2 regions of the Micromonospora jinlongensis genome follow, and region 2 is predicted to be linked to the other one. Evidence: riboswitches for the same ligand, from Rfam matches in the RefSeq annotation. Region 2 holds a riboswitch; the other holds the start of a gene.

Region 1 (3,403 bases), 2.5 Mb from region 2:
GCCGTCGTCCTCGTCGCGCTCTACCTGGGGCTGAACGCGGTGGTGATCGTCGACTCGCTGTGGCGGGTGGTGACGCACCCGAGCGCCGTCGAGGACTGGACCACCACGCTGAGCACCGGGCACGGCGATCCCTGGATGGTGGTCGGGCTGTCGTTGCTGGTCTTCCCGAAACTGGCGTTGGGGCTGTCCGGTTTCGAGACCGGGGTGGCAGTCATGCCGAGCGTACGAGGCGACCCGCAGGACTCCGAGGCGCGCCCGCTGGGCCGGATCCGCGGCGCGCGCCGGCTGCTCACCACCGCCGCGGTGATCATGAGCGTCTTTTTGATCACCAGCAGCGTGACGACCACCGTCCTGATCCCGCCGGAGGCCTTCCAGCCGGGCGGCCCGGCGAACGGCCGGGCGCTGGCCTACCTGGCGCACGAGCAGCTCGGGGAGGTGTTCGGCACCGTCTACGACCTGTCCACCATCGGGATCCTCTGGTTCGCGGGGGCCTCGGCGATGGCCGGTCTGCTCAACCTCGTACCCCGGTATCTGCCGCGCTACGGCATGGCACCGACCTGGGCGCGGGCGGTCCGGCCGCTGGTGCTGGTCTTCACCGCGGTGGCGTTCCTGATCACGGTCCTCTTCGAGGCCAGCGTGGACGCGCAGGGCGGCGCGTACGCCACCGGGGTCCTGGTGTTGATCACGTCGGCGGCGACGGCGGTGACCCTCGCGGCGCGACGGCGACGGCAGCGCGGCCGCACCATCGCGTTCGGAACCATCGCGGTGATCTTCATCTACACCACAGCGGCGAACGTGGTGGAACGCCCCGACGGCGTCAAGATCGCGGTCTGCTTCATCAGCGCGATCATCGTGGTCTCGGTGCTCTCCCGGTTGTCCCGGGCCTACGAGCTACGGGTCAACCAGGTCGAGCTGGACCCGGTCGCGACCAGGATGATCGACGAGCGCGCCGGGCGGCGGATCCGCCTCATCGCGCACGAACCCGACCACGGGGACGTGGCGGAGTACCGCGCCAAGCTGGCACAGACCATGGCGGACAACGACTTCCCCGACGACAGCGACGTCATCTTCGTCGAAGTGCACGTCACCGACCCCTCGGACTTCGAAACCGAGTTGCTGGTCCGCGGCAGCATGGCGGACCACCGCTTCCCGGTGCTCAGACTGGCCAGCTCCTCGGTGCCCACCGCGCTCGCCGCCCTGCTGCTGGAGATCCGCGACCGGAGCCGGCGACGCCCACACATCTACTTCGAGTGGAGCGAGGGCAGCCCGGGCCGCAACATCCTGCGCTACCTGGCGTTCGGGCAGGGTGCGATCGCCTCGGTCACCCGGGAGATCCTGCGCCGCCAGGAGCCCGACCCGCGCCGCCGGCCGCACGTACACGCCGGCTGACCTGCGGGGCGGGGCACCTCGTCGCGCACGGTGAGCGTGGTCATAACGACTGGACGACCCACCGGTGCCTGCTGCTAGCCTCGGCCCAGGTCATGAGCGCCAGCGCGAAGCCCCGGCTCGCTGGCCGGCAACCCTCCTCCGCGGTGGGGTGCCCCGGGTGAAGACCAGGCACCGGCACGACGTCGGTGCAAGCGTGGCCTGGCACCCAGGTCAGCACAGACCCGGGAGAACCATGCGCATCCTCAGCACCGCCCCACCGACCGACGTCGCGGAACTCCGCGCCGGTTGGCCCTCGCCGGCACTGACCCGGCGACGGCACGTGGACATGATGCGAATGTGCAGCGCCGCCTGTCGCGGCACCACGCACTAGCGCAGCACTTCTCCCGAACCCTCTCCCTCACCGGTACGCCCATCGGGCGCACCGTCGGCGACGCACACCCGTGCGTGCCGAGACACGACCCTCTCGGAGACACCCGTGCGACTTCTTCCTGCCCTGACCCGTGCCGCCGCCCTCGGCGCGGCCACCATCCTGGCCGCCACCGCCCTCACCGCCTGCGGCGGCGACAGCTCGTCCGACGCCACCGCCAACCCGTACGGCCTGGCCCAGCCGGGCGTGCTGCGGGCCGGCACCCTGACCGACGCCCCGCCGAACGTCTTCCTCAAGGACGGAAAGTTCACCGGCTTCGACAACGACCTGTTGACCGCGGTGGCCGGCAAGCTCGGCCTCACTGTGGAGTTCGTCGGCACCGACTTCTCCGCGTTGCTCTCCCAGGTCAACAACCGCAAGTTCGACGTCGGCAGCTCCTCGATCACCATCACCGAGGCGCGGAAGAAGACCGTCGACTTCGGCAACGGCTACGACTTCGGTTACTTCGGCCTGGACGTCCCGGCCGGCTCCCCGATCACCGGCTTCGACCAGCTCGCCGGCAAGCGGGTCGTGGTGGTGCAGGGCACCGTCCAGGACGACTACGCCACCGGCAAGCAGCTCGACCCGGTGCGGGTGCCGGACTACAACGGCGCGATCAACCAGCTCAAGGCCGGCACCGCCGACGCGTGGATCGCCCCCGCCGAGATCGGCGAGAAGTCGGCCGCCGACAGCAACGGCAAGATCACCGTGGCGGCCAAGCAGCTCAGCCCGGCACCGACCGCGTACGCCGTCGCCAAGGGCAGCGACAAGCTGCGCGAGGCGCTGAACAAGGGCCTCGACGAGGTCATCGCGGACGGCACCTGGAGCCGGTTGCAGGCGCAGTACTACCCGGGCCGGCCGATCCCGGCGGACTTCACGCCGGGCAGCGGCACGGTGACGGCACCGTCCGCGTCCGTCGCGCCGTCCGCGTCCGTCGCGCCGTCGGCGTCCGCGTCGGCCGCGTCCTGAACCGGTGACGAGCGAGCAGGGCGGTAGGAGAGGCGACCGATGGATCCGTTGAGCACCCTGTGGGAAACCTTCTTCGACTGGGACGCGATGGGCGAGGCGCTGCCCGAGATGCTGACCGTCGGGCTGCCCAACACGCTGATCCTGGCGGTCTCCGCCGCCCTGCTCGGCTCGGTGCTGGGCCTGCTGCTGGCCGTCGCCGGGATCTCCCGCAGCCGGTGGCTGCGCTGGCCGGCGCGGGTCTACACCGACGTGTTTCGTGGGCTGCCGGCCGCGGCGACGATCCTGCTGATCGGCGTCGGGCTGGCCCCGCTGGGCATGCAGGTCTGGGGACCGGACCCCTACCCGCTGGGGATCCTGGCGCTGTCACTCATCGCCGCCGCGTACATCGGGGAGATCTTCCGCTCCGGCATCCAGTCGGTGGAGGCCGCCCAGCTGGAGGGTGCCCGCGCCCTCGGCTTCTCCTGGTCCGACTCGATGCGGCTGGTGATCATCCCGCAGGGCATCCGGCGGGTGCTGCCGGCCTGGGTCAACCAGCTCATCGCGCTGATCAAGGACTCCAGCCTGGTCTACTTCCTCGGCCTGGTGGCCAGCCAGCGGGAGCTGTTCCGGATCGGGCAGGACTACGCGGCCACCACCGGC
Region 2 (3,403 bases):
GGTTCCTGCCGTCAAGTCCGTAGCGGCGGGTTTCCCACACTCACAGCTAAAACCCAGTTACCGACTGATCGACTCGGACCGGTTCCGGGCGGGCCCACTCCCCCGTCAAACCAGCCCGCACGACGCGGCCCTGCACATGATCCACCCGGTTTCACTGAAGTCGGGGTGTCCAAGCGGCCCGGACACCCCGACTTCCGCAAACCCGAGTGGATCAAGCCCGGCCGAGGCCGGCGTCGACCGGCGAAGACCGACCGAGCGACGCGCCCGGGCGGCGGGTCAGCCCAGGAGGCCGGCGTCGCGGGCGGCGCGCAGCGAGGGCTTGATGTGGTGGGTCGGCCCGACCTGACCGGCCACCGCGTCGATTGTCTTCAGACCCTCGCCGGTGTTGAACACCACGGTCTCCGCCGTCGGGTCGAGTCGGCCGGACTCGACCAGCTTGCGCAGCACCGCCACTGTCACCCCACCGGCGGTCTCCGCGAAGACGCCGGTGGTGCGGGCCAGATCGCGGATGCCAGCGCGGATCTCGTCGTCGTCGGCGTACTCCATCCAGCCGCCGGTGCGGCGGACCGCCTCCAGCGCGTAGAGGCCGGCGGCGGGGTCGCCGATGTTGAGCGACTTGGCGATGCCGGTGGGCTTGACCGGGGTGATCGTGTCGGTGTCGGCGTGCAGGGCGGTGGCGATCGGGTTGCAACCGGCGGACTGCGCGCCGAAGACCTTCCAGCCGCCGGCCGGCGCCTCGACCAGACCGATCTCCACCAGCTCGGAGAACGCCTTGTCAATCTTGGTGAGCAGCTCACCGCTGGCCATCGGGATCACCACCTGCGCCGGGATCCGCCAACCGAGCTGCTCGGCCACCTCGTAGCCGAGCGTCTTGGAGCCCTCCGCGTAGTACGGGCGGACGTTCACGTTGACGAACGCGGTGTCCTCGAACTCGTCGGTCTCCACCAGCTCGCCACAGAGCCGGTTGACGTCGTCGTACGAGCCGTCGATGGCGACCAGCTCGCCCCCGTAGACGGCAGTGGTGATGACCTTGCCCTGCTCCAGGTCACTGGGGATGAAGACCACCGAGGGCACCCCGGCGCGGGCGGCGTGCGCGGCCACCGAGTTGGCCAGGTTGCCGGTCGACGCGCAGGCGAACCGGGTGAAGCCGAGCGCCTTCGCGGCGGTGAGCGCCACCGAGACGACCCGGTCCTTGAACGAGTGGGTGGGGTTGGCGCTGTCGTCCTTGACCCAGAGCTGCGCGGTGATGCCCAGCTCGGCGGCGAGGTGCGGGGCCGCCACCAGCGGGGTCAGTCCTGGGTCGAGGGTGACCCGGCTGGCTGGGTCCTGACCGGCGGGGAGCAGTGCGGCGTACCGCCAGATGTTCTTCGGCCCGGCCTCGATCTGCTCCCGGGTGACCGTCGCCAGGGAGGCGGTGTCGTAGTCGACCTCGAGCGGGCCGAAACACTCGTAGCAGGCGTGCTGGGCGGCGAGCGGGTAGCGCGCCGAACAGGCGCGACAGACCAGGGCGCGGGCGGGGCTGGCGGAGGTGTCGATGCCGGAGGCGGCGAGCGTCGACGTCATGTCGAGAGTCCTCTCATCTTTCCCCGCATCGCACGGTGCGGCGGGGACGGAATTGGCACCTGCCCCGCGGGTCGCTCAGCGGTGAGCGCGCGGGGTGGTTGCCGGGGCGTCGTCGGGCCGTATCCCTCAGCCCCTCTGGATGAGGTATGCAGTTGTGCCGTCGAGTCTAGGCAAACCCGGGCGCGGCCTCCAGGGCGGATCCCAGGTAGTGGGTCAGCGGACGCTCACCGCCGCGGGGTCGATCACCGCGACCGGGTCCGTGACCGCTGTGGTCCGGGGCAGCGCCGCGGAGCGGGTCCGGGGCCGGGTGGCCAGGTTCGCGGCGACCAGGGCGGCGATCGTGATGGCGGCCCCGACCAGTTCGACGGGCTCCGGGCGGTAGCCGCGGGCGATCTGCACCGCGAACGTGGTCACCGGGACCAGGTTCATGAACAACGCGGCGTTGGCGGCACCGAGTCGCTGCACGCCGGTGTTCCAGGCCAGGACCGCGATCACGGCGCCCAGGACCACCGCGTACGCCAGTTGCGGGGTGACCGCCACGAGGTCGGCGGCGGCCGGCGCGTGCTGCCAGCCGACGGCGTCGGCGCCGATGCTCGCGGCCAGCATGGCGGCCGTGCCGGCGAGTGCGGTCAGCGTGGTGAAGCGCAGTGGCGACCACTCGCCGAAGCGGCTGGCACCGTGGGTGTAGATGCCCCAGCCGAGCACCGCGCCGATCATCATCAGCCCACCGAGACCGAACTGGCCGAGCCCGGTCAGGCTCCCGCGGGTGATCACCAGGCCGACACCGAGGAGCGCCACCAGGGAGAGACCCAGCAGGAGCGGCTTCGGGCGTACGCCGTCACGGGCCCAACGGACCAGTTGGGTGATCACCGGGGTGGTGGCCACGAAGAGCGCGACCTGCTGCGGGGCGGCGTGTTCGAGGGCCAGGCTGGTGAGCAGGTTGAAGCCGGCGAAGCCGACCACTCCGAGCACCACCACCTCGGCCGCCCGACCACCCAACCGCAGTGCGCCGGCACCCTCACGCAGCAGGAGGACGGCGACCAGGATGACGGCGGCGAGAAGGTAGCGGGCGGTGGTCAGGTTGAGCGGGTCGACCCGGGTCAGCGCGGTGGCCAGGACCGGGAACATCACTCCCCAGGCGAGGACGGCGAGCAGCGGGTATGCGGCGGCGCGGGATCGCATCGTCAGCTCCAATGTTCGAGTATCGTCGAACCAACGGAACTGACAGTAGGAGCTTGTTCGACAATTGTCGAACAAGGGTTACACTGCTCACATGGAGCCGCACGAACCCGAACTGACCGCCGTACCGGTCACCGCCGTGCTGGCCGCACTCGCCGACGACGTGCGGTTGCAGATCGTCCGGGCGCTCGCCGAGGGTGGCGAGGCGGCCTGCGGCAGCTTCGACTTCGGCGTCTCCAAGGCGACCCGCAGCCACCACCTCAGGGTGCTGCGCGAGGCCGGCCTCACCCGCACCCGCGCCGCCGGCACCAGCCGCCTGGTCCGACTCCGGCGTGACGAGCTGAACGAGCTCTACCCCGGCCTCCTGGACGCGGTCCTCAGCCCTCGCCCGCCGGCCTGACCCCCGCCGTCGCCGAGCGCGCCGCCGGAGCCGCCTCGTCGAGGCCCCGGCGACGCGCGGTACGAGTGCGGTCAGACGGCCACCGAGCTGGGTTCGGCCACCGAGCCGGGCGCTGGTGCCGACGGGGAGTCGGCGCGACGCCGGGCGAGCAGCGTGTCGAGCGCCCAGGCACCCGGGCCGAGGGCCGCTATCAGCAGGAACGACCAGCAGAAGAGAGCGGACAGCTCGCCCCCGTTCTGCATGGGCAGCAGGTGATCCGGC

What was found. Region 2 has a riboswitch for S-adenosylmethionine ahead of thrC (threonine synthase). Riboswitches for the same ligand answer to the same signal wherever they lie in the genome.
Region 1: it holds a riboswitch for S-adenosylmethionine, as region 2 does, so the genes downstream of both, HNR22_RS28865 (transporter substrate-binding domain-containing protein) here and thrC (threonine synthase) in region 2, are expected to answer to the same signal.

What each region holds. Positions count from the first base shown of each region.
Region 1 is NZ_JACCHK010000001.1:6,404,920-6,408,322, reverse strand. It holds gene HNR22_RS28870 (APC family permease) at 1-1,389, shown strand, start outside; SAM riboswitch class IV at 1,478-1,589, shown strand; gene HNR22_RS28865 (transporter substrate-binding domain-containing protein) at 1,865-2,764, shown strand; gene HNR22_RS28860 (amino acid ABC transporter permease) at 2,804-3,403, shown strand, end outside.
Region 2 is NZ_JACCHK010000001.1:3,856,805-3,860,207, forward strand. It holds gene thrC (threonine synthase) at 277-1,563, opposite strand; SAM riboswitch class I at 1,574-1,709, opposite strand; gene HNR22_RS17065 (DMT family transporter) at 1,777-2,745, opposite strand; gene HNR22_RS17070 (ArsR/SmtB family transcription factor) at 2,837-3,142, shown strand; gene HNR22_RS17075 (DoxX family protein) at 3,214-3,403, opposite strand, start outside.